DNA from 2 places in the Muricoccus vinaceus genome. Region 2 is predicted to be linked to the other one. Evidence: riboswitches for the same ligand, from Rfam matches in the RefSeq annotation. Region 2 holds a riboswitch; the other holds the start of a gene.
What was found. A riboswitch is a leader RNA that binds a small molecule or an ion and turns the genes downstream of it on or off. The one in region 2 is predicted to bind thiamine pyrophosphate.
Positions count from the first base shown of each region.

Region 1 (15,354 bases), on a different contig from region 2:
CATAGCCGCCTATCCGCCCGGGTGCGGCAGCGAACAAACCCTCCGCGACCCGGTCACGGGAAGGTGTAGCGGAGTTTCGGAACGGTGGTTCCCGGCTGGGCAATGCGGAGGCGCGGTCCTCCCGGGTGCCTCACCGCCGGGCGAGCCACTCCACCAGCTTCCCCCGCAGCCAGATCTCGCTCGGGTCCTGGTCCACCGCCAGCCGCCAGGCCATGTGCGTCATCGCCTCCGGGCAGGGAAAGGGCGGCGGGTCCGCCACCAGCCGCGACAGCGTCCCCAGGGCCGCCATCGCCTCCAGCGCCCCTTCGGGCACCAGGCACAGCATGTCCGAGCCCGACAGCGCCGCCGGCATCAGCCCAAAGTCCGGCACGCCCATCACCACGTGCCGACGGCGCCCGAGCCTCGCCAGCGCCTCGTCCGCGAAGCCCGTCAGGTCGCCCCTTGGCGTCACCAGCAGGTGCGGCCGCTCGCAATAGCTGTCGAGGTCCACCGGCCCCGGCGAATCCCGGTCCCGCACCACCCGCCAGCCGTCGCGCCGGAGCACGCGCTGCTTGCTGGCCGCCGGCAGGTCGGTCACCAGCCCCAGCACGGTGTTCGCCTCCCGCGAGGCCAGCAGGTGCGGGATGTTGCGGTAGTTCGCCGTGCGGATGATGAACTGGCAGTGCGGCGCCGCCTCGCGCAGCAGCGGCACCACCGGCACCATGGCCATGCCGATATCCGCGCTCATGCCAATGCGGAAGGTGCGGATATCGGTGGCGGGGTCGAAGGGAATGGCGCCGGCCACGGCCCCCGCCATGCCGGTCAGCGCCGGCCCCAACTGCTCCATCAAGGCCTCAGCCCGCGGCGTCGGCTCCAGCACGCGCCCGTTCCGGATGAACAGCTCATCATGGAAGAAGGCCCGGAGCCGCCCGAGGGCCGAGGAGGTCGCCGGCTGAGACAGGAACAGGCTCTCCCCCGCCCGCGTCACGCTGCGCTCGCGCATCAGGGCGGCGAACACCGGCAGCAGGTTCAGGTCGAACTGCCGCAGCCCCACCTCGTCCGGGCGTCGCTGCATTGTCCTCTCCTTCGGGAAGGTTCCATCCACCGCGCGAATGGCAGGCATCCATGCCGTGAAGTGGGAGAAGGCCGCCAGCGGCCCATATGAGGTGACAAGACGACGATATGTCTCGCCGCCATTCACACGGAATATAAAATAATGTCTGCCTCCATGTTCACCAAGACCCTTCGCACCCTCGGCCTCGCGGTTGCCCTCTGCGGCGCGCTCGTTTCCTCGAACGCCTTTGCCGCCCGTACCGTCTGGACCGTGGACGGCGTGATGACCGTGCCCGACGCGCCCGCCGCCTCCGCCAGCCGCACCCCGCTCGCCGACACCAACCGCTCCCCCGCCCAGAATTTCCTGGAGCTGAGCGGCGCCACCGGCGGCGGCGGCCAGCACTCCTGACCGCTGGCGCGGCTTCCGCGCCGCGCTGAAGACGAAAGGGGCCGCCGGCACTGCCGGCGGCCCCTTTCCGCGTCAGGCCGCCGCGCTCACCCGCGCCGGAGGTTCCACAGATACGGGTTCGGTCCCTGCAACACGCCCGAAAGGTCCGAGCGGAACGCGGTCTTCAGCACGAACAGGCCGCTGGGCGCGAAGCCCACATGCTCCCAGGCCGAGCGCTGCACGGCCGCGAAGGCCTCGGCCTGCGCCGCCGCATCGGACGCATAGAGCCACCTCTCGATCCCCGCCTCCGTGGCGGGATCGGACGGCCAGCCGAACCAGGCCGTCGGCCCGTCGCCCCGGATGCCCGAATTCACCGCCGGATTGGCGATGGAGGCCGACGGGAAGTTGGTGGGGTAGATGCTCCAGCCCCCGTGCGACGCATCCTCGCGCGAGTTCCGGCGGGACAGCATCGCCGCCCAGTCCATCTCCTGCAGGTCCACCTCGAAGCCGAGCTGCCGGCACACATCCGCCGCCAGGCGCCCCTGCGGCGCCACCGCCGCGAAGTCGGTGGGGTTGATCACCACCACCTTCGCCCCTTCCGCCCCCGCGGCCCGGATGGCGGCCCGCGCCTTCGCGATGTCGCGCGGCGGGCTTGGGAACTCCTCCACCCCCGGCAGGGTGCAGGGAAACAGCGCATGGCATTCCCGCCAGTCGCCGGGCGCCGCCACCGCCGCCATGTGGTCGGGCTGGCTGATGCAGTCCCTGACCGCGCGGCGCACCTCCACCTTGTCGAAGGGCGCGTGCAGGTGGTTGAACCGGATCACGCCCAGAAAGCCCGTGGGGTCGTAGATCTGCGTGCGGATGTTCCGGTCCCGCGCCATCAGCGGCAGCAGGTCGGGCAGGGGATACTCCACCCAGTCCACCTCGCCCCGCTGCAAGGCCGCTCCCGCCGTCGCCCCGTCCGGGATGATGTGCCACTCCAGCCGGTCGAAGTTCACGCGCTTGCCGCCCGAGGCTCCCTCCGCCGCCTCGTCGCGCGGCCGGTAGGCCTCGTTGCGCGCATAGGCGACGAAGCTGCCCGGGTTGAACTCGCCGGCCACGAACTTCCAGGGCCCGCTGCCCACCATCTCCGGCACGGGCCTGTCGGGCGCCGTCGCCGCCAGCCGCTCGGGCATGATGAAGGGCGGCACGCCGGCGGGCTTGCCCAGCGCATAGAGCATCGCCGGGAAGGGCCGGTTCAGCCGGATCGTCAGCGTGCGGTCATCGGGCGCTCCCCATTCCGCCACCGCCTTCGCAAGGATCTGCCCGAACAGGTCCCGCACGCACCAGCGCTTCAGGCTCGCCACGCAATCCCTGGACAGAACCGGCGCGCCGTCATGGAAGCGCAGGCCGTCCCGCAGCCTGATGGTCCAGCGCAACCCGTCCGCGCTCACCTCGTGCCCGGCCGCCATCTGCGGGTGGATGTTCAGCTTCGCGTCGGTCGCGAACAGCACGTCGAACACGCAGAAGCCGTGCGTGGTGCTGATGGTCGCGTTCTGAACGATCGGGTCCAGCGCCGTCAGCGCCGCCTGCGGCACGAAGCGCAGGGTCCGGGCGCGCGCCGGCTGCGCGAGCGCGGGATGCGCCAGGGGCAGGGCGAGTGGCAGCGCCCCGGCGGCGCGTGTCAGCAGGGAACGGCGGTGCATCCTGTTTTCCTCCAGCCCGCCCGGGAAGGGCAGGGGAGGGGGAGCACCGGAGCGGCCACGTGCGCGCGAACGCCCCGCCGGCCGCGAAGGCCGGAAGCGGGCGGTTCCGCACGAGGCGGGCGCGTGGTCCTCATGGTGCACCGATCCCTACGCCGGTCCGAACCGGGTCAGGTTCCAGGGGTCGCGGGTTGCCCCGCCTCTCAGCCCGAAATGGGCTCCCCCCGGTGTCCTCGGGCGGTATGGAAGCGCCGTGGAACCGGCGCAAGTCCGGGCGCCGCCAAGCCTGCGTGATGCGCGCCACCACCGCGCGTCACGCGGCGGGCACCGCACTGCCGCACCGGGCGCGGCCGCCCGCGCGCCTCAGTTCAGCAGCTGCCCCGGCGGCGGACCCGCATCGAAGGCCGACAGGTCCAGCCCCGTGCTCCGCCGTCCGGCCGGCGAGCCCCGGCGCTTGCGTCCCGCCTCCCGCATCGACCCGGGCCGCGCGATGCTCTCCGCCGCCACCCGCTCCAGCCCTTCGTTCACCACCGCCGGCAGAACCGGGCCGGGCGCCAGCACGGGGGTGGCCGGCAGCACCGGCCGGATCATCGCCGACACCACGCTGAACCCCCGCAGGTCCCGCACGAGCGACACATAGGCCTGCGCCCAGAACACGGAGCCATCCCCCCGGACATACCGCTTGGCCAGGCTGAACGGCTCGTCGTGCAGCCGCAGCCGCTCCAGCAGCTGGCGGCTCGCGGGCCAGTCGTCGGGATGGGTCAGCGCCTCGATCGTGCGCCCCACCAGGGCCGCGGGCTCATAGCCCAGCAGCTCGCACAGCGTGCGGTCCACCTGCGTCAGGCGGCCTTCCTCGTCGCTCAGGGCCAGGCCGAAGCAGAGGTCGATCAATCCGGTGATCCCGCTGAATGCACGTTGCCGCCTCTTCGATCACTGCGGACGTGAGAACGCCGGACAAAGCGTCAAGTCATTCGTGTGTTCCTGCCTTCGAAACAATCTCGTCACCGCCTCGCGGAAAACCAGGAAGCACCCTCCGCCGGCCCGCAGGGAACCCGCGCCCCGCGCCCCGGTTATCGCCCCGCAGGCCACCGCCCACCCCCGAGGAAGAACCCCCATGCCCCGCATTCCCGGCGCCGTCGTCGTCATCGCAGGCGCCTCCAGCGGCATCGGCCGCGCCACCGCCCAGCTTCTCGCCCGGCGCGGCGCCCATCTCGTCCTCGCCTCCCGCCGCCCCGACACGCTGGAGGTCGTGCGCGCCGAGTGCGAGCGCCTGGGCGCCGAGGCCATCGCCTTCCCCACCGACGTCACCGACGCCTTCGCCGTGCGCCAGCTCGCCGAGGCCGCCCGCATCCGCTTCGGCCGCATCGACGTCTGGATCAACAACGCCGGCATCGGCGCCATCGGCCCCTTCGAGGAGGTGCCGGTCGAGGCCCATGCCCGCACGGTCCAGACCAACCTGATGGGCGGCATCCACGGCGCCCATGCCGTGTTGCCGCTGTTCAAGCGGCAGGGCCACGGCGTGCTGGTCAACACCCTCTCGATCGGCTCCTGGGTGCCCACACCCTTCGCCGCCTCCTATGCCGCCTCCAAGGCCGGTGCCCGCGCCTTCTCGGAATCCCTGCGCGCCGAGCTCCAGGACCGGCCGGAGATCCATGTCTGCGACGTCTTCCCGGCCGTGGTGGACACGCCGGGCCTCCATCACGGCGCCAACCACTCCGGCCACCGGATCGAGGTCGGCGGCCCCGTCACCTCCCCCTTCACGGTGGCGGAAACCATCGCCGGCCTGATCGAGAACCCGCGCAACGCCGCCCCGGTCGGCGCCTCCGCCTGGGCCATGCGCATGGTGTCCACCCTCGCGCCCACGCCGATCCGCTGGGCCATGGGAAAGGTGATGCGCCGCGGCCTCGGAAAGGCCCCCAAGGCCGCGCCGACGGATGGCAACCTCTTCACGGCGCCCACGGATCATGGCGTGTATGGCGGCCTGCGGAAGGAAGCGGCCGTCCGGATTCCCCCCAAGGCCTGGTGGGCCGCGGCCGGGATCATCGGCTTCTGGTTCGTCCGCAGGCGCTGAACCCCGAACCCCGAACCCCGAAAGGACCCCCGCGTGGAGATCGACATCCCCGAGGTGCGCGCCGAGGTCGAGGCCGCCTTCGCCCGCTACGAGCAGGCGCTGATCACCAACGACGTGCCCGTGCTGGAGGAACTCTTCCGCGACGCCCCGCAGACCATCCGCTACGGCGCCGCCGAGAACCTCTACGGCATGGACGAGATCCGCGCCTTCCGCCGCGCCCGCCCCCCGGTGGGCCTGATGCGCAGCCTGTCGCGCACCGTCATCACCACCTACGGCCGCGACTTCGCCACCGCCAACACGATGTTCCACCGCGACGGCATGGCCGGGAAGGTCGGCCGCCAGAGCCAGGCCTGGGCCCGCTTCCCCGAGGGCTGGCGGGTGGTCTCGGCGCATGTGAGCGTGATCGCCGGGGGCTGACCCGGCCGGCCCATCCCCGCACCAGCAGGGCGATGGGCCGCCACCTCAGCGCCCCGGCCCCTCCCAGACGCCGCCCGCCTCGTCGGCCAGGCCGATCCCCGTCCAGGCCCGCTGGACCGCTGCCACGAAGCCGGGATGCCCGTCGCGCTCCAGCCGCCGGAAGCTGCGCTCCAGCAGCCGCGCGCCGCCCCTGGCATAGAGCCGCCACCCCACGATCCCGATCTGCGCCCCGATCACCGCCAGCACCGGGTCCTCCCGTGCCTGGCGCAGCGCCACCACGTCCGCGTGCTCCGGATTGTCCATCTCGGCCTGCACGTCGCGGAAGATCTGCTGCATCAGCCGCTCGAATTCCTCCGGCGGCGGCGGCGGCGGGGGAGGCGGCTGTTCCTCGCGCCACTGCCGGTGCGCCCGCGCCAGCCGGCCGAGGATCGCCTCCTCCGCCCCCACATCGCTCATGCCGACCTCCTCCAGCCCCGCCGCGCGGGACGGGGCACCCGCGGCCCCGTCCCGCGTCCCCGCGCTACGTCGCGGCCACGGTCCGCTGGGTCTGCACCCCCAGCCCCTCGATCCCCAGCCGCATCACCTGCCCCGGCCGCAGATAAACCGGCGGCTTCATCCCCAGCCCCACGCCCGGCGGGGTGCCCGTGGTGATGATGTCCCCCGGATGCAGCGTCACGAAGCGCGACACATAGGAAACCAGCGTCCGCACGTCGAAGATCATCGTGCGCGTGGAGCCGTCCTGCATCCGCCTGCCGTCCAGCTCCAGCCACATGGCGAGGTCCTGCGGGTCGGGCACCTCGTCCGCCGTCACCAGCCAGGGCCCCACCGGGCCGTAGCCGTCGGCGCTCTTGCCCTTGTCCCAGGTGCCGCCACGCTCGAGCTGCCATTCCCGCTCGGACACGTCGTTGCACACCGCGTAGCCCGCCACGTGGTCCAGCGCCGCTCCCTCGGAAACCCGCCGCGCGGTGGTCCCGATCACGATGGCCAGCTCCACCTCCCAGTCGCTCTTCTGGCTGTCGGGGGGAATGGCGATCTCGTCGTCCGGCCCCGCCAGCGTGTTCAGCGACTTCAGGAAGATGATGGGCTCCTTGGGCACCGCCGCCCCGCTTTCCGCGGCGTGGTCGGCGTAGTTCAGCCCGATCGCGACGAAGTTCCGCGTCCCCCCGACCGGCGGCCCCAGCCGCACCCCCGCCTCCACGGCGGGCAGGGCCGAGGGGTCCAGCGCCGCCAGCCGCGCGATCCCCGCCCGGGAGAGCACCTCTCCCGACAGGTCGGGCACCACGCCCGAAAGGTCGCGGATCACCCCCTGCGCGTCCAGCATCCCGGGTTTCTCGGCGCCCGGGGCACCGTATCGCAGCAGCTTCATGGTTTCTCTTTCCCGCGTTTCGTCCGGGGCGCGCGGTTCACCAACGCGCGCCCATAACCCCGTCGCCCGCTTCTTTCGCTTGGCCGGGCCCGCCCGGCAAGCGCGGCGCTCAGCCGAAGCTTTCCTCGAGGAACACCTGCACCGTCTGGAACAGCGCGCCGCGGTTGCGTTCCAGCATCATCGTGTGCGTGCCCTCCGCCAGGATCGTCAGCCGCTTGCCCGGCGAGTTCACCATCTGCGGGAACAGCGTGTTGGCCATGGAGGGCGGCGTGTCCCGGTCCCATTCCCCCAGCACCAGCAGCGCCGGCACCGTCACCTTCGCCGGGTCGTAGAAGGGCTTCGCCGCATCCCAGTGGTCCCGGATGTCCTGCAACACGCCGTTCGGCGCGCGCAGCACGGAGGGCACCTGGCGCGATCCCTCCGGGTCGGTCGCGAAGGTCGTGTCCGCCCAGTGCTCGAACCAGCCCGGCGGGATCAGCGCGGCCCGCTTGTTGTCCGGCACCCCCGCCAGCCACCGCTCGCGCGCCTGCGCCCGCGTCACGGTGCGATAGGGCTGCAGGGGCCCCTCGGGCACGGGCACCGCCCCGCGGTTGGCCGGATCGCGCAGCCAGAGCGGCGCGTAAAGCACCACCCGGTCCACCAGCCCCGGATTGTCCGCGGCGAAGCGCGCCACCAGCGACGTGCCCCAGGACCAGCCGATCAGCCCGGTCCTGGTCACGCCCCGGGCCTCGCGGATGTGCTTCAGCGCCGCGGCGATGTCGGCCACCGCCTGCTCGCCCCGCGTCGGCGGCGTGCCCACTTCCCCCGCCGGGCGGGTGGAGCGCCCATAGCCCGCGAGATCCAGGCTCCACACGTCGAAGCCCCGCCCGGCCATGTAGTCCATCCACGACACGCCCGAAAGCGCGAGGTCGAAGGCCGTGCTGGCCGGATAGGTCGCGCCGTGGACGCAAAGCACCACCCGGTCGGGCCGGGCCGCCGCCGCCGCCTCCGGCCGCTTGTTGCGCAGGTAGATCTGCGTTCCGGGCTGCGAGCCCGCGATCAGGACCTCGTCCATCACAACCCCCGCGGGCTGGGCCGCGGCCGGCAGGGCCAGGGCCGCCGCCCCGATCAAAGGACTCGCCATAACAACGCGGCGCTGCATCGTGCTTTCTCCTGGACCATTCCGCCCCGCCAGCGCGGCGCGCGGCGCATGACACACCAAACCGCCGAGGTGGCCAACCTGGGGCCGCCAACCTGGGGAGATCGCCTGCGCCGCCCCAGATGGGGGCCATGAACAGCAGAACGTCCGAAGCGGCAGAATGGCGGAGGGAAGCCTGGGCCACCCTCGTCCTCGCCTGGCCCCTGGCCCTCACCAACCTTTCGCAGATGGCCCTCCTGGCCACCGATGCCGCCTTCCTCGGCCACCTTTCCACCGAGGCACTGGCCGCCGTTACCCTGTCCGGCACCCTGTTCTGGACCATGCTCTCACCCGGTTTCGGCCTGTCCTTCGCCGCCGCGGCCATGCTCGCGCAGGAGCGGGGGCGCCGCGTCGGCCATGCGCGCGCCATGCGCCGCACGCTGCGCGCCGGCCTCTGGGGCGCGGTGCTGGCGGCCATCCCCGGCATGCTGCTGCTCTGGCAGGGCGGCGCCGTGCTGCGCGCCCTGGGCCAGGATCCCGCCCTGGCCGAGGAAGCGCAGCGCTTCATGCGCGCTGTGCTCTGGGGCATCCCCTTCTTCGGCATGTTCCTCACCCTGCGCGGCCTCATGGCGGCGCTGGACCGGCCCTGGCCGCCGCTGGTCATCGGCGTGCTGGCCGTGCCGCTGAACGCCGTCCTCGGCTGGGCGCTGATCTTCGGCCATCTCGGCCTGCCCGCGCTGGGGGTGCAGGGCGCGGGCATCGCCGGCGCCGTGGCGGACACCTTCATGTTCGCGGCGCTGGTCCTCTTCGTGCTGCGCGACCGGCGCCTCCGCCGCTACCGCTTCTTCGGCCGCCTCTGGCGCCTGGATGCCGCCCGCCTCGTCAAGCTCCTGCGCCTGGGCCTGCCCATCTCCGCCCAGATGCTGCTGGAAATCGGGCTGTTCAGCGCGGTGGGGCTGGTGATGGGCGCCTTCGGTGCCCGGGCGGTGGCAGCCCACGCCGTCGCGCTCCAGATCGCCTCCACCACCTTCGCCATCCCGCTGGGCCTGGGGCAGGCCGCGACCACCCGCGTGGGCCTGGCCATCGGCGCCGGCCGGCCGCGCGCGGCCTGGCGCGCCGGCTGGGCGGCCATCCTGCTGTCCACGGCCTTCATGGCCCCCATGGCGGCCCTGATGCTGCTGGCGCCCGAAGCCCTGGTCGCCCTCTTCCTCGACCCGGCCAACCCCGGAGGTCCGGAAACAGCGGCGCTCGCCGCCACCCTCCTGTTCCTGGCGGGCCTGTTCCAGCTCAGCGACGGCGTGCAGGTGGTCGGCGCCGGCGCGCTGCGCGGCCTGCACGACACCCGCGTGCCCATGCTGATCGCCGCCGGGGGCTACTGGGCCCTGGGCTTCAGCGCCGCCCTGGCGCTCGCCTTCCCCGCCGGGTTCGGCCCCGCCGGCATCTGGGCCGGCCTCGTCATCGGCCTGCTCGGCGTCGCCGGCGCCATGAGCTGGCGCTGGGCAGGCCTGTCGCGCCGGGGCGGCTTGACGCCGCGCGCGCGCCTTGCCCCCATCGCCCCATGAGCACCGCCCCCATCTGGAAGAAACCCGCGAGCGCGGAGGAGGCGACCGAGCGCCTCGCCAGCAGCGCCTCCGGCCACCTCGGCCTCCGGATCACGGAGATCGGCCCGGATTTCCTCCGCGGCGCGATGGTGCTGGACCACCGTCACGTCCAGCCCTGGCGCGTCCTGCACGGCGGCATCTCGCTGGTCGTCTCGGAAACGCTGGGCAGCGTCGGTGCCTTCCTGGCCAGCCCCGAGGGCTTCCACGTCGTGGGCATCGAGATCAACGCCAACCACCTGGCCCCCGTGCCGGAGGGACAGGAGATCACGGCGGAGTGCCGCCCCCTGCACACCGGCCGCTCCACCCAGGTCTGGCAAACCGAGATCCGCCGCCCCGACGGCCGCCTGGCCTGCGTCTCCCGCATCACCTGCGCCGTGCTGCCCGACTGATCCGCCCGGCTGATCGGCCGCACGGATCTGGGCAGTGACCTGCCGGACCGATCCCGTTACGATCGGTTGCGTCCCGCCGCGCTCGGGAAACCCTGTTCGCGCCAGGATGCTCTTCCCGGATCATCCGGAAAACGGAGACGCCACGATGCGCAGATCGCTGTTCCTCGCCACCGCGCTTTCGCTGCCCCTGGCCCTGGCGGCCTCGGGCCTGGCCCTGGCCCAGCCCGCCCCGGCCGACTCCGCGCCGCCCCAGGCCCAGGCACCCGTTCCGTCCCCGCCGCCGCCCGGCCCCCGCGGCCCCAGCATGGGAGGCCCCGGCATGGGAGGCCCCGGCATGGGAGGCTCCGGCATGGGAGGCTCCGGCATGGCCGGCCCCGGGATGCCCGGCCCTGGGATGCCCGGTTCCGGCCCGCGCGGCCCCGGCATGATGGAGGCCCACGGCCCCATGCGCGGGTGGCACCGCGGCCCGCCGCCCTCCCGCGCCGCGAGCTTCCACTTCCAGCGCGACGATGCCGAGATCCACATCCACTGCGCAGAGGGCGAGCCCACCCGCGCCTGCGTGGACGCCGCCGCCGTGCTGCTGGACAAGCTCGGCGCCATGCCCTCGCGCTGAACCCCACAGCGGAACGGAAAGGGCGGTCCGATCCCGCCCATCGCGCCCGCTCACGCGAAGATCAGGTACGCCAGCCGCAACAGCCGCTACTGAGGCTCCGAACCAACCGGAGTTCCAGGCATCATCATGCTGTCCCGTCCCGGCCTGCTCCTCGCGTGCCTCGCCCTCGCCGCCGTCCCCGCCCGCGGGGGCGCCACGGCCGGGGAAAGCAACCAGGCAGGCGGCTCCCCCGACGGCCTCCGCTGGGATGGCCCGGAGCCCACCCTCCAGCTCGGCGACGGCGCCTTCACGCTGCGCCCGACGCTCCGCCTGGATGCCGATGCCGGCTCCTTCTTCGGCCAGGACCAGCCGGGCGGCTTCCGCAGCGGCGTGAACATGCGGCGCGCCCGGCTGGGCGCTCAGGGCACCCTTTTGCGGGACTTCTCCTACGCCTTCACCTGGGAGCTCGGCGGCTCCGCGCCCAACGACTACAGCGAGTTCTACGAGGCCCAGATCGCCTATACCGCCCTGCCGGGCGCCACCATCCGCGCGGGCGCCTTCCAGCTGCAGCACCTGCCCGACTATGCCGGCTCCTCCTTCGACCTGCCCTTCCTGGAGCGCGCGGCGATCAGCAACGTCGTGGCCTCGCTCGCCTCCGGCAGCACGCGCCTGGCCGCAGGCATCGAGGGCAACGGCGCCATCGGCACGGCTGGCGCCCGCTGGAACGCCAGCGGCTACGTCACCGGCGGCGTGGCCTCCACCCCCGACGACGAACGCCAGCGCGGCCTCGTCGGGCGCGCCGTGGTCCTGGCGGTGGACAGCCCCGCCCTGCAGCTCCAGTTCGGCCTCGATGCCGCGGCGCAGTTCCACCCGGGCACCAGCCCCGGCGCGGAAAGCATCCGCCTGCGCGACTACCCGGAACTGCGCGTGGACAGCCGCCGCTTCCTGGACAGCGGCACGGTCCGCGCCGATGGCGCCTGGGCCGCGGGCCCCGAACTCTCCGCCCGCTTCGGCCCGCTCTATGTCGAAGGCCTCTGGCAGCGCGTGGCGGTCGATGCCGTCTCCGGCCCCGATCCGCGCCACGAGGGCTGGTACGTCCAGGCCCTTTATCCCCTGTCCGGCCCGCCCCGCCAGCGCTCGGAGTCCAGCGCCACCTGGAAGCGCCCGAAAGCCGAGGGACCGCTCGGCAGCCTCGAACTCGGCGCCCGCTACAGCACCGTGGACCTGCGCGAGGGATCGCGCGGCGCGCGCCAGTCGATCTGGACCGTGGCGCTGAACTGGTATCCCACCGACCGCCTGCGGCTCGCCGCCCAGTACCAGAACGGCACGACCGCCCTGTCCGGGTCGGGCGGAGGCCCGGAGAACCGGAACTTCCAGGCCATCGGCCTCCGCGCCGCCTTCAACCTTTGAGGGCGGCGCGAAACGCTCAGCAGCCGCCGGGCACGGCTTCCAGCGTTTCCAGCCGCCCGTTCACCGAGAACTCGCCGAAGTCCATGTTCAGCTCGTCCGCCACGCCATTGGCATAGTAGCGCAGCCCCACCTCGTAGTCCGGCGAGGCCGCGCCCCCGCCATTGCTGTCCTTGCCGAAGAAGGCGATCCGCATCCGCCCGCTCTCCTGCCCGCCCAGCAGCGGGAAGCGCGGCTGCGCGTCGCCCTCGCGCCGCCAGGGGGAGATGATCGTGGTGCTCTCCTGCGACCCGTCCTCGCTGGTGCCATCCATCAGCGGCACGTTCAGGATGCGCTCCGCCGCCCGCGCCGCCCCGATCGCCCGGATGGTGTGGGCCATCGGCAGCAGCGTCCCCGCCGGCAGCCTCTCCTGGGCCGGCTTGGGCTGCTCGTAATTCGCCACCCCCGAGCCATCGGGCTGGAGCACCGCCTCGCCGGTGATGCGGTTGCTCACCGCGCCCCCGGTCATCTGCGTCATGGAGAAGCGCAGCCGCCGCCCGTCCTTGCTTTCCCAGGTGGCGTAGTCGGAGGCCGTCTCGATCGCCTGCCCGTCCCGGTCCTGCAGCCGCATGGACAGCCGCTGCCGGCTCGCCCAGCCGTCGCAGGCATCCAGCACCTCGAACAACATCACGCCCTCGGCGCGGGCGATGTCCGAACTGTCGCGCGACTTGTCGAAGGTCAGGCGATAGGCCCCGCGGTGAGGCACCATCGCCTCCGACCCCGGCAGGGCGGCCGGGGCCTGGGCCGCCCCGGGTGCCGCCGCGGGTGCGGGCTGGGCGGGGGCCGGCCCCGCGAGCGCAAGGGCCGCCCCCAGCGCGAGGACGGGGGCGGTGGTGACGGCGAGAAGAGAGCGCAGGCGCATCGAGGTGCCTTTCCGGTTCACGCGCTGACTTAGGTGCTCTTGGCCGCCGTTGCACCCTGCGTGACAGCCGCGCCCTGCTCGCCCGCATTCGCGGCGGGGGAGGGGGCCTTGGCCGCCCCCTTGGCCGGCGGCACGTCGGGCTTCAGGAACAGCTCCCTCCACCGCCCCGGCTCGATGGCGGCCGGAGCCCCCATCATCAGGTCCTCCGCCTGCTGGTTCAGCGGGAACAGCGTGACCTCGCGGATGTTCGGCTCGTCGGCCAGAAGCATCACCATCCGGTCGATCCCCGGCGCGGAGCCCCCGTGCGGCGGCGCGCCGTAGCGGAAGGCGTTCAGCATGCCGCCGAAGCGCGCCTCCACCTCGTCCGCTGAATAGCCGGCGATCTCGAAGGCGCGGATCATGATGTCCGGCCGGTGGTTGCGGATCGCCCCCGAGGAAAGCTCGATCCCGTTGCACACGATGTCGTACTGGAAAGCCTTGATATCCAACGGGTTCATGGAGTTCAGCGCCTCCAGTCCCCCCTGCGGCATCGAGAAGGGGTTGTGCGAGAAGTCGATCCCGCCCGGCTTCTCCTCGTTCTCCTCGTACATCGGGAAATCGACGATCCAGCAGAAGCGGAAGGCGTTCTCCTCGATCAGGCCCAGCTCGTTGCCCAGCCGCGTCCGCACCGCGCCCGCGAACTTCTGCGCGTCCTCCTTCTTGCCGGCGGCGAAGAACACCGCATCCCCCGGCTGCAAGCCGCAGGCGGCGCGGATCGCCTCCACGCGGTCGGCCTCCAGGTTCTTCGCGATCGGTCCCTTGGCGCCGTCCTGCGCGAACTGGATGTAGCCCAGCCCGCCCGCGCCCTCGGCCCGCGCCCACTCGTTCAGCTTGTCGAAGAAGCCGCGCGGCTTGTCCGCGGCGCCGGGCGCCGGAATGGCCCGGATGATCCCGCCCGAGGCTGCGATCTTCGAGAACAGCCCGAAGCCCGAACCCGCGAAGTGCTGCGTCACGTCCGTGATCTTGATGGGATTCCGCAGGTCCGGCTTGTCCGAGCCGTATTCCAGCATCGCCGTGTCATAGGCGATCCGCGGAAAGGGCGCCGGGGTCACGGTGCGCCCGGCCCCGAACTCCACGAACACCCCGTGCATCACCGGCTCGATCGCCGCGAACACGTCCTCCTGGGTCACGAAGCTCATCTCGAAGTCGAGCTGATAGAATTCGCCGGGCGAACGATCCGCCCGCGCCGCCTCGTCGCGAAAGCACGGCGCGATCTGGAAGTAGCGGTCGAAGCCCGCCACCATCGCCAGCTGCTTGAACATCTGCGGCGCCTGCGGCAGCGCATAGAACTTGCCGGGATGCAGGCGCGACGGCACCAGGAAGTCCCGCGCTCCCTCCGGGCTGCTCGCCGTCAGCAGCGGCGTCTGGAACTCGGTGAAGCCCTGCTCGATCATCCGCCGCCGGATGGAGGCGATCACCCCCGCCCGCAGCATCAGGTTCCGGTGCTGCTTTTCCCGCCGCAGGTCGAGGAAGCGGTAGCGCAGCCGCAGCTCCTCCGGGAACTCCTGGTCGCCCGCCACCTGGATCGGCAGCACCTCGGCCGCCGACTGCACGGACAGCTCCACCACCCGCAGCTCGACCTCGCCCGTCGGCAGCTTCGGGTTCACCGTGCCCGCCTCGCGCGCCACCACCTGGCCGGTCACGGTGATCACGCTCTCCGGCCGCAGGTTGTCCGCCGCCTCGAACACCGGCGACCCCTGGGGCAACACGCATTGCGTCAGCCCGTAATGGTCCCGGAGGTCGATGAACAACAGCCCGCCATGGTCGCGCTTGCGGTGCACCCAGCCGGAAAGCCGGACGGTGCTGCCGGCGTCCGACGCACGGAGCGCGCCGCAGGTGTGGGTGCGATAGGCATGCATGGTGGAAGGGCCTGATGCTGGTCGTGTTGGGGGCGGCAAGAGCGGCAGGCCGGCCCCGGGTGTCAAGCCCAGGGCAAACGCAAAGCGTTTGTCCCGCTTTACCCAGGGCAAACGCAAAGCGTTTGTCCCGCCCCGGCGCTCCACGGCAAACCCGAAGCGCTTGTCCCCTTCCCCGGCCCCCAGCCGGGGAGCCGCGGCCGCTCAGGCCCGCCCGGCGGTCCCCACGAGCAGCAGGGGATCCACCTTCAACTTGGCCAGTGCCCGCCGCCACTTGGCGTCCTGGTCTTCCTCGGTGAAGAGGATCGCCTCGTCCGGCGAAACGTTGAGCCAGGCATTGTGCTGGATCTCGCTTTCCAGCTGCCCCGGCCCCCAGCCCGCATAGCCCAGCGCCAGCAGCCCCTGCCGCGGCCCGCCGCCGCCCGCGATGGCCTTGAGGATGTCCACGCTGGCCGTCAGCGCGAAGCCGCCCTCCATCGTCAGGCTGCCCTCGCTG
Region 1 covers NZ_JBHLVZ010000005.1:322,499-337,852, reverse strand. Annotated here, with positions in the region: gene ACFFIC_RS08045 (LysR substrate-binding domain-containing protein) at 131-1,054, opposite strand; gene ACFFIC_RS08040 (hypothetical protein) at 1,196-1,441, shown strand; gene ACFFIC_RS08035 (ABC transporter substrate-binding protein) at 1,528-3,105, opposite strand; TPP riboswitch at 3,232-3,337, opposite strand; gene ACFFIC_RS08030 (PAS domain S-box protein) at 3,466-3,993, opposite strand; gene ACFFIC_RS08025 (SDR family oxidoreductase) at 4,217-5,173, shown strand; gene hpxZ (oxalurate catabolism protein HpxZ) at 5,207-5,590, shown strand; gene ACFFIC_RS08015 (hypothetical protein) at 5,636-6,046, opposite strand; gene ACFFIC_RS08010 (fumarylacetoacetate hydrolase family protein) at 6,111-6,956, opposite strand; gene ACFFIC_RS08005 (alpha/beta hydrolase) at 7,066-8,097, opposite strand; gene ACFFIC_RS08000 (MATE family efflux transporter) at 8,226-9,635, shown strand; gene ACFFIC_RS07995 (PaaI family thioesterase) at 9,632-10,063, shown strand; gene ACFFIC_RS07990 (hypothetical protein) at 10,209-10,676, shown strand; gene ACFFIC_RS07985 (OprO/OprP family phosphate-selective porin) at 10,803-12,065, shown strand; gene ACFFIC_RS07980 (EipB family protein) at 12,082-12,963, opposite strand; gene aspS (aspartate--tRNA ligase) at 12,993-14,861, opposite strand; gene ACFFIC_RS07970 (YqgE/AlgH family protein) at 15,063-15,354, opposite strand, start outside.
Region 1: it holds a riboswitch for thiamine pyrophosphate, as region 2 does, so the genes downstream of both, ACFFIC_RS08035 (ABC transporter substrate-binding protein) here and thiC (phosphomethylpyrimidine synthase ThiC) in region 2, are expected to answer to the same signal.

Region 2 (15,354 bases):
GGGTAGTTGGCGGCCTGGGCGGCGGCCGTCTGGGTGAGGGCGTTGAAGAGGGTGGACTTGCCCACGTTGGGCAGGCCCACGATGCCGCAATTGAAGCCCATGTTGGCCTGTGTTCCGTGTGCTCGGGGAAAGGTTTGGCGGTGCCTTACGCCGCCGGGGCAGGTCGGCGCTAGCCCTGCCGGGCTATGCCTGGGTCAGCAGCGCGACCTTGGTCATGAACTCCTCCGCCTTCGCCTCCGCCAGCAGGGGCGCGGCATCGGCCACCGCGTCCAGCAGCCGGTCCAGCCACTCGGCATCCACCTTGGCGAAATTGCCGAGAACATGGCCGTGCACCCGGTCCTTGTGCCCGGGATGGCCGATGCCGAGCCGCACCCGCCCGAAATCCGGGCTGCCGAAGGCGCGCTGCATGTCCCGCAGCCCGTTGTGCCCGGCAGCCCCCCCGCCCCGCTTCACCCGGACCTTGCCGGGGGCGAGGTCGAGCTCGTCGTGAAAGGCGGTGACGTCGGGCAGCGGGATCTTGTGGAAGGCGGCGGCGGGCTGCACCGAGTTGCCGCTGTCGTTCATGTAGGTGTGCGGCTTGAGCAGGATGACGCGCTGCCCGCCCACCTGTCCCTCGGACACCTCGCCCTTGAAGCGGCTGCGCCAGGGAGCGAAACGGTGCCGGGTGGCGATGCGCTCCACGGCCATGAAGCCGATGTTGTGCCGCTGGCGGGCGTGCTCGGCCCCCGGATTTCCCAACCCGACCCAGAGCAGCATGGTGCAATTCCCCAAAAGAATGGGGCGCGCCGCTTCCGCGGGCGCGCCCCAGACCACCAGAAAAGAGGAGGCCGGGGGACGTATCCCCCGGTGCCTCGCCCTTACTTCTTCTTCGCGGGCGCCTTGGCGGCCGGGGCGGCCGGCTTGGCCGGAGCCGCACCCTTGCCCTTGCCCTTGCCGGCTTCCGGCGCGGGGGCCGGGGCGGCGATCACCACCTCGGCCTCGGCGACCGTCGGCGGGGCCACGGTCAGCACCACGAAGTCGCGGTCCAGCGTCGGCACGGCGCCCTGCTGGTCCTTCACGGCGGACCAGCGAACGGTGTCGCCGATCTCGGCGGCGGAAATATCCACCTCGAAGCGCTCGGGCACCGCGTCGGGGTCGGCCATCACCTCGAGGTCGCGGCGGACCAGGTTGGCGACGCCGCCGGCCTTGATGCCCGGGGAGACGTCCTCGCCCAGCAGGATCACCGGCACGCGCACGCGGATCTTCTGCCCGGCGGCGAGCCGCTGGAAATCCACGTGGATGGGCTGATCGGACACCGGGTGGAACTGCACGTCGCGCATCAGGCAGCGCTCCGTCGGGCCGCCGGCCACCGCCACCTCGTACAGGTGGGACTGCCAGCCGCCCTTGTGCAGCTCCTTCATGATGTCGCGCGGGTCGAGGGCGAGGAGGGTCGCCTCCTGCTTCGCACCGTAGATCACTGCGGGGACAGAGCCCCCACGCCGGGTCGCACGCGCCGCCCCCTTACCGGCCCGCTCGCGCGACGCGGCCTCGATCCGAATGGTCTGGACCATTGCCACAAATTCCTTCGCACGTTGGGTTTGAACGGTTCGCGCTGCCATCAGGGCGCACGAACGGGCGCCGGCCTCCAGGGGTGCCGACGCGCGGGGGGCTTAGCCGCAGGCACCGAAAGAAGCAAGGCCGGGGAACGGAAATCTGCCGTTCCCCGCCGCGCTCACGCCTCGACGGGAACCTTCACCTCGCTCATCCAGCCATGCGGGTCGGGCGCCCGGCCGTACTGGATGGAGACGATCGCGTCATAGAGCTTCTGCGTCAGCTCGCCCGTCTGGCCGCCGCCGATGCTGATCTTCTCGCCCTTGTAGCCCAGCTCCCCGACCGGGGAGACGACGGCGGCGGTGCCCGTGCCCCACATCTCGCGCAGGGTGCCGTTGCGGCCGGCTTCCATCACCTCGTCGATGGAGATGCGGCGCTCGTTCACCGCCACCCCCCAGTCCCTCAGGAGCTGGAGGATGGAGTTGCGCGTGACCCCGTCCAGGATGGTGCCGGCCAGCGGCGGGGTGATCACCTCGTCGCCGATCCGCATCATGATGTTCATGGTGCCGACCTCGTCGATCCAGCGCCGCTCCACGCCGTCCAGCCAGAGCACCTGGGTGAAGCCCTCGCGCTCCGCCTCCTGCTGGGCGGAAAGGGAGGCGGCGTAGTTGGCGGCGGTCTTGGCCTCGCCCAGCCCGCCCTGCACGGCGCGCACGTGCTTGTCCGTCGCCAGGATCCGGACGGGCTTCACCCCCTCCTTGTAGTAGGAGCCGACGGGCGAGCAAATGACGAAATAGGTGTAGCGGCTGGCGGGATGCACGCCGAGCATCACCTCCGTCGCGATCACGGTCGGGCGGATATAGAGCGAGGTGCCGGGCGCGCGGGGCACCCAGTCGTGGTCGGCCGAGACGATCGCCTCGAAGGAGCGGCGCACCAGCTCCGCGTCCATCTCGGGGATGCAGAGCGCGGCGCATGACTTGTTCAGCCGCTTCGCGTGGCGCTCGGCCCGGAACAGGCGGATCACGCCATCGGCGCCGCGGAAGGCCTTCAGCCCGTCGAACACCGCCTGTCCGTAGTGCAGCACCGAGGTGGCCGGGTCCATCTGCATGGGCGCATAGGGAACCACGCGCGGGTCGTGCCAGCCGCGCCCCTGCTCGTAGTTCATCATGAACATGTGGTCCGTCAGGACCTTGCCGAAGGAAAGCGAGGTGTCATCGGGTCGGGAAAGCGGTGCCCGCGTCCGGGTGAAGCTGATGTCCATGGTCATGGCGCCCACTTCCGCAATATTGTTGCTTGGTGGCCCATGCTAGCGCAACGCGGGCATGGGCGGAAATCGCGGACGCACATTCCACCCATGTGAATCCGTCAGGGTCCATGACCTATGATCAATGGCCGACGGACAGGCTGGCCCCTTCGCGGTGATGGGTGCCGAGCCTCTCCACCATGGTGGCCGAGGCCGCGTTCAGCCCGGCGACCTCCACCTCCACGCCGTGATGGCGGAGCTTCAGCACCACCCGGTCCAACGCGCCGATCGCGGTGATGTCCCAGAAATGCGCGCGGGACAGGTCGATCACGACGCGCTCCACCCCTTCCCGGAAGTCGAAGGCATCGTGGAAGGCGCCGGCGGTGGCGAAGAAGATCTGGCCGGTCACCCCGTAGGTGCGGGTCGCGCCTTCGAGGGAGGAGGTGACGGAAAAGGCGCGCATCACCTTCTGGGCGAAGAACAATCCGCTGAGCACCACGCCGACCAGCACGCCCTGGGCCAGGTTGCCGGTGGCGACCGTCACGGCCACGGTGGCCAGCATCACGAAGCTGGAGCTGCGGGGATTGGTCCGCAGGGCCAGCACCGAGCGCCAGCGGAATGTGCTGACGGAAACGAAGATCATCACCGCGACCAGCGCCGCCATGGGGATCCGCCGCACCCACTCCCCCAGCACGAGGATCAGGAAGAGCAGGAACACCCCAGCCCAGAGGGAGGACAGCCGCCCGCGCCCGCCGGAGGTGACGTTGATGACGGACTGCCCGATCATCGCGCAGCCCGCCATGCCCCCGAACAGGCCCGAAGCGATGTTGGCCAACCCCTGGCCCCGGCATTCCCGGTTCTTGTTGCTCGCCGTGTCCGTCATCTCGTCCACGATGGCCGCCGTCATCATGGATTCCAGCAGTCCGACCATGGCGATGGTCACGGAATAGGGAAGGATGATCCGCAGCGTCTCGAAGGTCAGCGGAACCTGGGGCAGCAGGAAATGGGGCAACTCGGAGGGCAGCTCGCCCATGTTGCCGACGTTCCGCAGGTCCAGCCCCAGCCACACCGCCAGGGCGGTGCCGAGCACGATGGTCACCAGCGGCGCGGGCACGGCCCGGGTCAGGCGCGGCAACAGGTAGATGACCGCGAGCCCCCCCGCGACCATCGCGTAGAACACCGGACCGGCACCGACGAATTCCGGAAGCTGCGCCAGGAAGATCAGGATGGCGAGGGCGTTGACGAAGCCGGTGATCACGGAGCCCGACACGAACCGCATGAGATCCCCGAGCCGGAGATACCCGGCGGCGATCTGCAACACCCCGGTCAGCAGGGTCGCCGCCAGGAGGTAGTCCAGCCCGTGGTCGCGCACGAGGGTCACCATCACCAGCGCGGTGGCACCGGTGGCGGCCGAGATCATGGCCGGCCTCCCGCCCGCGATGGCGGTGACCACCGCGATGCAGAAGGAGGCGTAGAGGCCCACCTTCGGGTCCACCCCGGCGATGATGGAGAAGGCGATGGCCTCCGGGATCAGGGCAAGGGCGACCACGGTTCCGGCCAGCAGGTCGCGCGTGATGTTGGGCGACCACTCGGAGAGGGCGCGTCGGGCAGCGGTCATGGGATACTTCCGGGAGGCACGGCGCCGGGGATCTTGGGCGCGGCGCGATGAAACAGGATCGGCGGTCAGCGGGAAGCCGGGTTCCGCGGCGGGGCCGCGGGGCCTCGGCTCAGGGCGGCGCGTTCCGCAGGGCGATCAGGATCCTGTTCATCCCGGCAAACTGGCAGAAGGGATGCTGCAACGCAACACGCCGCCGGGGAAGCCCCGGCGGCGTGCTGTTCAACCAACCGTGCCGGCCTTGTTCAGGCGCCGATGGCCTTCACCATGGTCGAGCCCAGCGCGGCCGGGCTGTCGGCCACGAAGATGCCCGCCGAGCGCATGGCGTCCATCTTGGCTTCCGCCGTGTCCTTGCCGCCGGAGATGACGGCGCCCGCATGGCCCATGCGGCGGCCCGGGGGGGCCGTGGCGCCCGCGATGAAGCCGACCACGGGCTTGTAGTTCTTGCTGCCCGGCTTGTTCTCGCGCCCCAGGAACTCGGCCGCGATGATCTCGGACTGGCCGCCGATCTCGCCGATCATGACGATCTGCTTGGTCTCGGGATCGGCCAGGAACATCTCCAGCACCTCCTGGAAGTCCGTGCCCTTCACGGGGTCGCCGCCGATGCCGACGCAGGTGGACTGGCCGAGGCCGGCCGCCGTCGTCTGCGCCACCGCCTCATAGGTCAGCGTGCCCGAGCGCGACACGATGCCGACCGAGCCGCGCTTGTGGATGTGGCCGGGCATGATGCCGATCTTGCAGGCTTCCGGCGTGATCACGCCCGGGCAATTCGGCCCGATGAGGCGGGACCTGGAGCCGGAGAGCGCGCGCTTGACCTTGATCATGTCGATCACCGGGATGCCCTCGGTGATGCAGATGATCAGCGGCATCTCCGCCGCGATGGCCTCCAGGATGGAGTCCGCGGCGAAGGGCGGCGGCACGTAGATGACGGAGGCGTCGGCGCCGGTGGCCTCGACGCACTCGGCCACCGTGTCGAAGACCGGCAGGTTGAGGTGCGTCTGCCCGCCCTTGCCCGGCGTCACGCCGCCCACGTAGTTCGTGCCGTAGGCGATGCCCTGCTCGGCGTGGAAGGTGCCCTGGGCTCCCGTGAAGCCCTGGGTCATGACCTTGGTGTGGCGGTCAACGAGAACGGACATGATCAGGCCGCCTTCTTCACGGCGTCCACCACCTTCTGGGCGGCGTCGGCAAGGTTGTCGGCCGGGATGATGGCCAGGCCGCTCTCGGCGAGGATCTTCTTGCCGAGCTCCACGTTGGTGCCCTCGAGGCGGACCACCAGCGGCACCTTCAGCGTCAGCGCCTTGGAGGCCTCGACGATGCCGTTGGCGATCATGTCGCACTTGGCGATGCCGCCGAAGATGTTCACCAGGATCGCCTTGACGTTGACGTCCGAGGTGATGATCCGGAAGGCTTCCGTCACGCGCTCGGCGTTGGCGGTGCCGCCGACGTCGAGGAAGTTCGCGGGCGAGGAGCCGTAGAGCTTGATGATGTCCATCGTGGCCATCGCCAGGCCCGCGCCGTTCACCATGCAGCCGATCTCGCCGTCGAGGGCCACGTAGTTCAGGTCGTTCTTGACCGCGTCCAGCTCCTTCGGGTCCATCTCGCTGTCGTCGCGCAGCGCCTCGATGTCCTTGTGGCGGAACAGGGCGTTGTCGTCGAAGCTCACCTTGGCGTCGAGCGCGACCACGTCGCCCGTGCCGGTGATCACCAGCGGGTTGATCTCGACGATCGCCATGTCGAGGTTCACGAAGGCGTCGTACATGGCGGCCACGAACTTGGTGAACACGCCGACCTGCTTGCCCTCCAGGCCCAGCCCGAAGGCGAGCTTGCGGGCGGCCCAGGGATAAAGGCCCGAGGCCGGATCGACCGCGACCTTGAGGATCTTCTCGGGGTGGTTCTCGGCCACCTCCTCGATCTCCATGCCGCCCTCGGTGGAGGCCATCACGGTGATGCGGCTGGTCTCGCGGTCCACCAGCAGGGAGAGGTACAGCTCGCGCTTGATGTCGCAGCCGGCCTCCACATAGACCTGGTTCACGACCTTGCCCTCGGGCCCGGTCTGCTTGGTGACCAGCGTGTGGCCGATCATGGCCGCCGCCGCCTCGCGCGCACCCTCGGGCTTCACGACGCGCACGCCGCCCTTGCCGTTGGGGTCGTCGGTGAAGCGGCCGGCACCGCGGCCGCCGGCATGGATCTGGCTCTTCACCACCACCACCGGGCCGGGCAGCTTCTTCGCCGCCGCCTCGGCCTCCTCGGGGGTGCGGGCCACAAAGCCGTCGAGCACCGTCACGCCGTAGCGCTTCAGCAGCTCCTTGCCCTGGTATTCATGGATGTTCATGCGGGATCCGCCTTCCTGACACAGAAAGGGCCGGGGCCTGGGCCCCGGCCCGCATTCTCAGACGCCGAGGGCCTTGAAGTCCTCGACCAGCTTCTTCACCGCGTCGCAGGACTTGTCGAAGGCGGCCTTCTCGCTCTCGGTGAACTGCACCTCGACGATCTTCTCCACGCCGCCGGCGCCGATCACCACGGGCACGCCCACGTAGAAGTCGTTCAAACCGTACTCGCCGTTCAGCATCACCGCGCAGGGCAGGACGCGCTTCTTGTCCTTGAGGTAGCTCTCCGCCATCGCGATGGCCGAGGCCGCCGGGGCGTAGAAGGCCGAGCCCTTCTCCAGCAGCTTCACGATCTCGCCGCCGCCGTTCGCCGTGCGGTTCACGATCGCGTCGATCTTCTCCTGCGTGGTCCAGCCCATCTTGATCAGGTCCGGCACGGGGATGCCGGCGACGGTGGAGTAGCGCGTCAGCGGCACCATGGTGTCGCCGTGGCCGCCCAGCACGAAGGCCGTCACGTCCTCAACCGAGACGTTGAACTCCTGCGCCAGGAACAGGCGGAAGCGGGCGCTGTCGAGCACGCCGGCCATGCCGACCACCTTGTGCGCCGGCAGGCCGGACTTCTGCTGGAGCGCCCAGACCATGACGTCGAGCGGGTTGGTGATGCAGATCACGAAGGCGTCCGGGGCGTAGTTCTTGATGCCCTCGGCCACCTGGCCCATCACGCCGGCGTTCTTGGTCAGCAGGTCGTCCCGGCTCATGCCGGGCATGCGCGGGAAGCCGGCGGTGACGATGACCACGTCCGCGCCCGCGATGGCCGAGTAGTCGGACCCGCCGGACATGGCGCTGTCGAAGTCGTCCACGGGGGAGGACTGCATGATGTCCAGCGCCTTGCCGGCAGCCACCCCCCCGAAGACGTCGAAGAGCACGACGTCGCCGAGCTCCTTCAGGCCGATCAGGTGGGCGAGCGTGCCGCCGATGTTGCCGGCGCCGATGAGCGCGATCTTCTTGCGGGCCATGGGGGGTTCCTTCGAGGAGGAGTCTCGCGACTGCGAGAAAGGCGGGCAGGCATTAGACCCGGATGCCCGGAGGGGCAAGGCGGGCCCGCAACGGAAAGGGGCGGGGCGCCCTCCGGCACCCCGCCCCTTCCCCTGATCCGGAGACGGTCCGGATCACATGGGCATGCAGCGGAAGGTGTCGGAATGGCCGCGGGCCAGCACCGCCATGGTGCCGGTGGGGCAATCCATCTGCTCGCCGTCGGCGGCGGGCAGGCCGGCATGCCACACGCCCATGCGGCCGGTGCTGCGGGGCTCGTCGGCGTCCTCGCGGCTCATGGAATAGGCGGCCTTGCCGTACTTGCCAGAGCGCGCGGGCAGGGAAGCGGCGGCGGCGGGGGTGGAGAACAGCCCCACGAAGCGCAGCCCCGGCCGGGCCTGCACCGCGCCCGAGCGCCGGTCGGCGTAGCGCAGCGCCTGCTGGCGGCTGCCCGCCCGCACCGAGAAGACCGGGCGGCCGGTCGCGGCCGAGGCGGCGCGCTGGCGGCCGGGCTGGGCCGCGGCGCGGCCACGCGGGGCGGCCTCGGGGCGGCGCGCGGCGGCAACGGCGGCGCGCGCATTGGCCGGGCGGGCATTGGCGGGGCGCGCGGCGGCGCGGGCCGGCTCGGCGGCGCGGGTGGCCTTGGATCGCGCCTCGCCCTGGCGGGCCGCTTCCGCCGGATGGGCGGCGGCGAGCACGGCAACCGCACCGAGCGCGATGGCAAAGGAACGCAGCATGGTTTTTTCCCCCAAAGAACCGGCCCCGGATCCCCACCCGGCGCCCTGCCCCCTCAGGCACGCGCCGAGCAATTCCCGGGCCAGCCGTTACGTCAGATGCGGCAGGGCCAGGTATTCCTGGCTCTGCATTTCCATGAGGCGGGAGGCGGTGCGCTGGAAGATCGCCGCCCCCTCGCCCTTCTCGTAGAGCTGGTCGGGCACGGCCTCGGCCGAGGCGACCAGCTTGCAGCGGTGCTCGTAAAGCGTGTCGATGAGCGTCACGAAGCGGCGGGCCCGGTCATAGTTCTCCGGCCCCAGCCTTGGCACGCCGTCCAGCACGAGCGTGTGGAAGTGGGTGGCGATCGCCAGGAAGTCCGCGGCGCCGAGATAGGCCCCGCAGAGCGTGTCGAAGTCGGCCCGCGCGACCCCGCGATGGTGCTGCGGGACCTCCACCTTGCGGCCGAGCACGGTGAGCGAGCAGGGCTCGCCATGGGCGACGCCGCTCAACTCGCGGAAGGCCGCGTCGAGGGCGCGCTCGGCGCGGCCGTCCAGAGGGGTGTGCCAGGTCGGCAGGCCCCGGATGCGGTCGCGCCGGTAATCCTGAAGCGCCGAAAGGTGCAGCACCTCCAGCCGCTTCTGGATCATCGCGATGAAGGGCAGAAAGGCGTCGCGCCCCGGCTTGCCCTTGAACAGGTCGGCGGGCGCCGTGTTGGAGGTGGCGACCACCACAACGCCCCGCGCGAACAGCGCCTCGAAGAGCCGCCCCAGCAGCATCGCGTCCACGATGTCGTGGACCTGGAACTCGTCGAAGCAGAGCAGCGCGGCCTCGGCCACGATGCGGTCGGCCAGCGGCGGGATCGGGTCGGCGGCGTCGCCATGGGCCCGGCGCCACTCGTGGATGCGCCGGTGGCTGGTCTGCATGAAGGCGTGGAAGTGCTCGCGCCGCTTGCGCGGCACGTCCGCCGTCTCGAAGAACAGGTCCATCAGCATGGACTTGCCGCGCCCGACCTCGCCGACGAGGTAGAGGCCCAGCGGCGGGCCGCCCGGCTGGTCGTCCACGGGCTTGCGGCGGAAGAAGCGGGCCAGCAGCCCCGGCTCCTCCTTGGCCTCCGGGCGCGGGTCGTAGCCGCGAAGCCGGCGCCAGAGGTCCTGCAAGGTCTCGGCGGCATGCGCCTGGGCGGGGTCCGCGCGCAGGGCTCCCGCCGCCACGCGGGCGCGGTAGAGGGGGAGCGGGCCCTTTGACACATCCGCCGAGACGGCGGGGGCGGCGGGGGCTGGTGCGGTCGTGGTGCCGTCCATCGGCGGCCGGTCTAGCCCGGTCGCGCGCCGCTCGCAACTTCGGGAACCCCCTCATTCCGCCCCGCGCGGCAGGAAATCGACGTGAAAGCGGCGTTTCAGCCGTGCGCGCCAAGCCCCTGCGCGAATTGGAAAAGCGCGGGCGGCGAAGGGAGCCGGCGGTGCGTCAGTCCGCGGTGATGCCCGCGGCCTGGATCACCGGCGCCCAGCGCGCCCGCTCGGTGGCGATGAAGCGTCCGAACGCCTCGCCCGGCATGGGGTAGGGCACCGCTCCCTCCTTGCCGAGGCTGGACACCAGCTCGGGCGAGTCCAGGCTGCCGAGGATGGCCGCCTCCAGCCGCGCCCGGATGGGCTCGGGCGTGCCGTGAGGGACCAGGATCCCGTACCAGGCGGTGGCGCGGTAGCCCGGCAGGGTTTCGGCCACGGTGGGCACGCCGGGCAGCGATTCCACGGGCTTGTCCACGGTCACGGCCAGGGCGCGCAGCACGCCGCCCTGCACCAGCCCGGCCACCGAGGGCAGGGTGCTGATCATGGCCGCCACCACCCCGGCCGCGACATCCGTCAGCCCCGGCGCGGCGCCCCGGAAGGGCACATGGGTGGCCTCCACCCCCGCCTGCTGGAGAAGCAGCGCCATGGCCAGGTGCCCCGCCGCGCCGTTGCCGGGGGAGGCGTAGTTCATCTGCCCCTTTTTCTCCCGCGCCTCCGCGATCAGCTCCGCGAGCGTGGTGGCGCGGGTTCCGGGGCCGGCCACCAGCACCAGCGGGGTTTCCGCCACCATGGCCACGGGATCGAGCGCGGTCTGGGGGTTCACCTTCAGGTTGCGCCCGAACAGGGTGGGGTTCACCGAGATCGGCCCCTGGTTCCCCATCAGCAGCGTGTAGCCGTCGGGGCGCGCCCCCGCGACCAGCTCGGTCGCCAGGTTGCCGCCCGCGCCCGGCCGGTTCTCCACCACCACGGGGAAACGGCCCGCTTCCCCGGGCTGGCCGAGCGCGGCGCTCAGCCGGGTGCCCAGCGCCCGCGCCACCGCATCCGTGCCGCCGCCGGGGGTATAGGGCAGGATCAGGCGCAGCGGCCGGTCGGGCCAGGCCCCCTGCGCCCGCGCCGCGCAGGGCGTGAGCAGCGGGGCGGCCAGGAGGGGCAGCAGCGCGCGGCGATGGATGGGCATGGACCGGCTTCCTGGACGTTTCCTGCGGCCAGAAACGAAGCGGAAGGCGGCGGGCGATGCAACCCGCCGCCGCGCCGCTCAGTCCGCGGCACCCTCCCCCAGGGGCACGTAGAGCGTCCCGCCTTCGCGGAACCTGGCGGCCATGGCCTCCATCCCCTCCTTCTGCGCCTCCGCCCGGATGTCGTGGGAGATGCGCATGGAGCAGAACTTCGGCCCGCACATGGAGCAGAAATGCGCGGTCTTGTGCGCCTCCTTCGGCAGGGTCTCGTCATGGAAGGACCGGGCGGTGTCGGGATCGAGCGAAAGGTTGAACTGGTCCTCCCAGCGGAACTCGAAGCGGGCGCGGGACAGGGCGTCGTCGCGCAGCCGCGCGGCCGGGTGGCCCTTGGCGAGGTCCGCCGCATGGGCCGCGATGCGGTAGGTGATGACGCCGGTCTTCACGTCGTCCCGGTCCGGCAGGCCGAGATGCTCCTTCGGCGTGACGTAGCAGAGCATGGCGCAGCCGAACCAGCCGATCATGGCGGCGCCGATCCCCGAGGTGATGTGGTCGTAGCCCGGCGCGATGTCGGTGGTCAGCGGCCCGAGCGTGTAGAAGGGCGCCTCCCCGCAGGTGGCGAGCTGCTTGTCCATGTTGGCCTTGATCTTGTGCATGGGCACGTGGCCCGGACCCTCGATCATCACCTGGCAGTCCCTGGCCCAGGCCACCTGGGTCAGCTCGCCCAGCGTCTCCAGCTCCGCGAACTGCGCGGCGTCGTTGGCGTCCGCGATGGAGCCGGGGCGCAGGCCGTCGCCGAGGGAGAAGGAGACGTCATAGGCGCGGCAGATGTCGCAGATCTCCTCGAAATGCTCGTAAAGGAAGCTCTCGCGGTGATGGTGCAGACACCACTTCGCCATGATGGAGCCGCCGCGGGAGACGATGCCCGTCACGCGGCTCGCGCTCAGCGGCACATGGGCGAGGCGCACGCCGGCATGGATGGTGAAGTAGTCCACGCCCTGCTCGGCCTGCTCGACGAGCGTGTCGCGAAAAACCTCCCAGGTCAGGTCCTCCGCGATGCCGCCGACCTTCTCCAGCGCCTGATACAGGGGCACCGTGCCGATGGGGATCGGCGCGTTGCGCAGGATCCAGTCGCGGATGTTGTGGATGTTGCGCCCCGTGGAGAGGTCCATGACCGTGTCCGCGCCCCAGCGGATGGCCCAGACCATCTTCTCCACCTCCTCCGCCATGGAGGAGGTGACGGCGGAGTTGCCGATGTTGGCGTTGATCTTCACCAGGAAGTTGCGGCCGATGATCATCGGCTCCAGCTCCGGGTGGTTGATGTTGGCGGGGATGATGGCCCGGCCGCGCGCGACCTCCTCCCGCACGAATTCGGGCGTCACGTGGTCGGGGATGGCCGCGCCGAAATCCTCGCCGTCGCGCGCCATGGCCGCGCGGGCCTGGGCGCGGCCAAGGTTCTCGCGGATGGCGACGTATTCCATCTCCGGCGTGATGATCCCGGCGCGGGCATAGGCGAGCTGCGTCACGGCCTTGCCGTCCTTTGCGCGCAGCGGACGGTGGCGCACCGGGAAGGCGGGGGTGAGGCGGTCGGCGGAGGCGAAGCCGTTGTCCTCGGGCTTCAGGTCGCGCCCGTCATAGGCCTCAACGTCGCCCGTGGCCTCGCACCAGGCGCGGCGGTGGCGGGGCAGGCCGCGCTCGATCGCGATCCCGGCCGCGGGATCGGTATAGGGGCCGGAGGCGTCATAGACCGTGACAGACGGCTCGCCCGCGCTCGGATGGAGCGCGATCTCCCGCATCGGCACGCGAAGCTGCGGGTGCCGGATGCCGGGCCTGAACACCTTGGCGGAAGCGGGCAGCGGCCCGGTGGTGACGCTGGGCACGCCAGCCGCGGCCGGCCGGCTGGTGGTCTCGATGGACATGCGGGCAAGCCCCTCCGGAAAGGATCCAGCGCCGCATGGGGGGATTGGAGGAGGACGGTCACGATGGGCGACAGGACGTCGCCAAGGGGGGCCGCAGGCTTCCGCACCGTCCCTACGCCAGCATGAACTGGATCAGGTTCGACGGGTCACTGCGCTGCCCCCCATACGGGACCGGCCAGCAGTATCTCAGCCCCTTGTCGGGACACCCCTGGTGAGGCGCGCAGCCTCGGCCCGGGGGGTTCGCATTGTCAAGCGATCAAAGACCCGCCCCGCCATCCAGCGCGATCGCCTGCCCCGTGACGTTCCCCGCCGCCGGGGAGAGAAGATAGGCCGCCATCTCCGCCACCTCGGCCGCCGCGGTGATGCGGCGCGTCGGCGTGCCGGCGGCGGCCTCCGCGGCCGTCATGCCCAGCTCTCCCCAGCGCGCGCGCGCCATCTCGGTGTCCACCCAGCCCGGGCAGAGGGCGTTCACCGTGATGCCGCGCGGCGCAAGCCGCAGCGCGAGCGCCTTCATCAGCCCGATCACCCCGTGCTTGGCGGCGGAATAGGCCACCTGGTCCGGCACGGCCCGCAGCCCCAGCACGGAGGCGAGGAACACGATCCGCCCCCGCCTGTCCGGCAGCCCGGGCGCCGCCGCCTCGGCGCAGCGCCAGGCGCCGTCGAGGTTGGAGGCGATGATCCGGCGCCAGTGCTCCTCGTCCGCCGCGGGCGGGTCGCCGCCGGCAACCCCCGCCGCCAGCACCACGGCATCGACCGGCCCGGCCGCCGCGAACAGCGCCCGGACGGAGGCGGGGTCGGTCACGTCGCAGGGGATGTGCCGGATGCCGTCCGCCAGGGGCTCGGCGGCGGGGCGCCGCGCTGCGGCGATCACCGTCCGCCCCCGGGCGGCCAGCAGCCGCGCGCAGGCCAGCCCGATGCCCCGCGTGCCGCCGGTGACGAGAACCGCGCCCATGTTGTCCTCCATCATGCGGCGGTGGTTCCGCCATCCACCGGCATGACGGTGCCGGTGACGAAGCTTGCATGGTCCGAGAGCAGGAAGGCCACCACCGCCGCGATCTCCAGCGGGTCGGCGAAGCGGCGCTGCGGCACGGCCTCGGTATAGGCGGCCTCGCTGGCCGGGGGGCGGGAGGGATCGCGGGCGGCGAGGTCGGCGATCACCGCGCGCAGCATGGCCGTGTCCGTGCTGCCGGGGGCGACAGCGTTGAAGCGCACGCCCTTTCCTTCCTTTGGCGCCGCGAAGTCCAGCGCCGCCGCCCGCGTCATCTGCGCCAGCGCCGCCTTGGAGGCCCCATAGGCCGCCGAGGCCGGCTTGCCGATCAGCGCCTGGTCGGAGGCGATGTTCACCACCGCCCCGCCCTGGCGCAGCAGGTGCGGCAGCGCCGCCTGCATCACCGCGAAGGGCGCCAGCCAGTTGATCCGCATGATCCGCTCGGCCTCGGCCAGCGGGGTGTCGATCAGCGTGCCGATCATCGTGTCGCCGGCATTGTTCACCAGCAGGTCCAGCCCGCCCATGCGCGCCGCCGCGGCCTCCACCGCGGATGCGATGGAGCCGATGTCGCCCAGGTCGTGCTCGGGCCGGTCCAGCCCCTCCACCACGGCGCCCGAGGCCTCCAGCACCGACACGATCGCGCGCCCGATCCCGCCGCGATGGCCGGTGATCAGGGCGCGCTTGCCGGCAAGCCCCGTCTGGGCGATCCCGACTGGACCGGTGGCGTGGGCGTGCGGCGCGTTTTCCATGCGAGTTCCGATGGCACCGCATCCACGGGGCGGCAAGGGTGTTTCCCGCGGGGCGGCACGCCCTGGGGGAGAGGCGCGGCATGGACGACACGGCGGACGAGGGCTTCATGCGCCTGGCCCTGCAGCAGGCCGAGGCCGCCCTCGCCGCCGGGCAGGCCCCGTTCGGCGCGGTGGTCGTGGACGCCGCGGGCGCGGTGATCGGCCTGGGGCACAACCAGGTGCGCGCGGACCGCGATCCCTCCGCCCATGGGGAGGTGGTGGCCATCCGCGATGCCCTGCGGCGCCTGCGGAGCGGCAGGCTGCCCGAGGGCACCACCCTCTACACCAGCTGCGAACCCTGCCTGATGTGCGCGGTGGTGATCGCCCAGCTCGGCATCCCCCGCGTGGTCTATGCCGCGCGGGGCACGGACGTGCCCGGGGCGAAGCGCCTGCTGGACGCCGACCTGTCCCAGGCGGCGCCCTGGGTGAACGCCCGGTCCGGATGGACGCCCATCGCGCTGCGAGGCGACCTGCTGCGCGAGGACGCCCTGCGGAGCATGGCCGCCTTCGACTGGGGCTGATCACCGGTGGCCGATCACCGCAGAAGGCCGGCCCCCTCCCCGCCGCTCGGTTTTGGCGGCATCCTGCCGCCCGCATGTCCATTTCCCCCGATCCAGCTCCCGCAGGCCTGATCCCGCCAGGCATCCCGCGCGCCGCCCTCGTCACCGGCGGGGCGAAGCGCATCGGGCGCGCGATCGCGCTGCGCCTCGCCGGCGCGGGCTTCGACGTCGCGGTCCATC
Region 2 covers NZ_JBHLVZ010000002.1:707,824-723,177, forward strand. Annotated here, with positions in the region: gene ychF (redox-regulated ATPase YchF) at 1-101, opposite strand, end outside; gene pth (aminoacyl-tRNA hydrolase) at 184-756, opposite strand; gene ACFFIC_RS05130 (50S ribosomal protein L25/general stress protein Ctc) at 858-1,550, opposite strand; gene ACFFIC_RS05135 (branched-chain amino acid aminotransferase) at 1,712-2,797, opposite strand; gene ACFFIC_RS05140 (SulP family inorganic anion transporter) at 2,916-4,391, opposite strand; gene sucD (succinate--CoA ligase subunit alpha) at 4,634-5,524, opposite strand; gene sucC (ADP-forming succinate--CoA ligase subunit beta) at 5,527-6,720, opposite strand; gene mdh (malate dehydrogenase) at 6,778-7,731, opposite strand; gene ACFFIC_RS05160 (hypothetical protein) at 7,885-8,484, opposite strand; gene zapE (cell division protein ZapE) at 8,572-9,762, opposite strand; gene ACFFIC_RS05170 (Bug family tripartite tricarboxylate transporter substrate binding protein) at 9,926-10,924, opposite strand; gene thiC (phosphomethylpyrimidine synthase ThiC) at 11,003-12,838, opposite strand; TPP riboswitch at 12,930-13,058, opposite strand; gene ACFFIC_RS05180 (SDR family NAD(P)-dependent oxidoreductase) at 13,095-13,805, opposite strand; gene ACFFIC_RS05185 (SDR family NAD(P)-dependent oxidoreductase) at 13,802-14,575, opposite strand; gene ACFFIC_RS05190 (nucleoside deaminase) at 14,656-15,135, shown strand; gene ACFFIC_RS05195 (SDR family oxidoreductase) at 15,210-15,354, shown strand, end outside.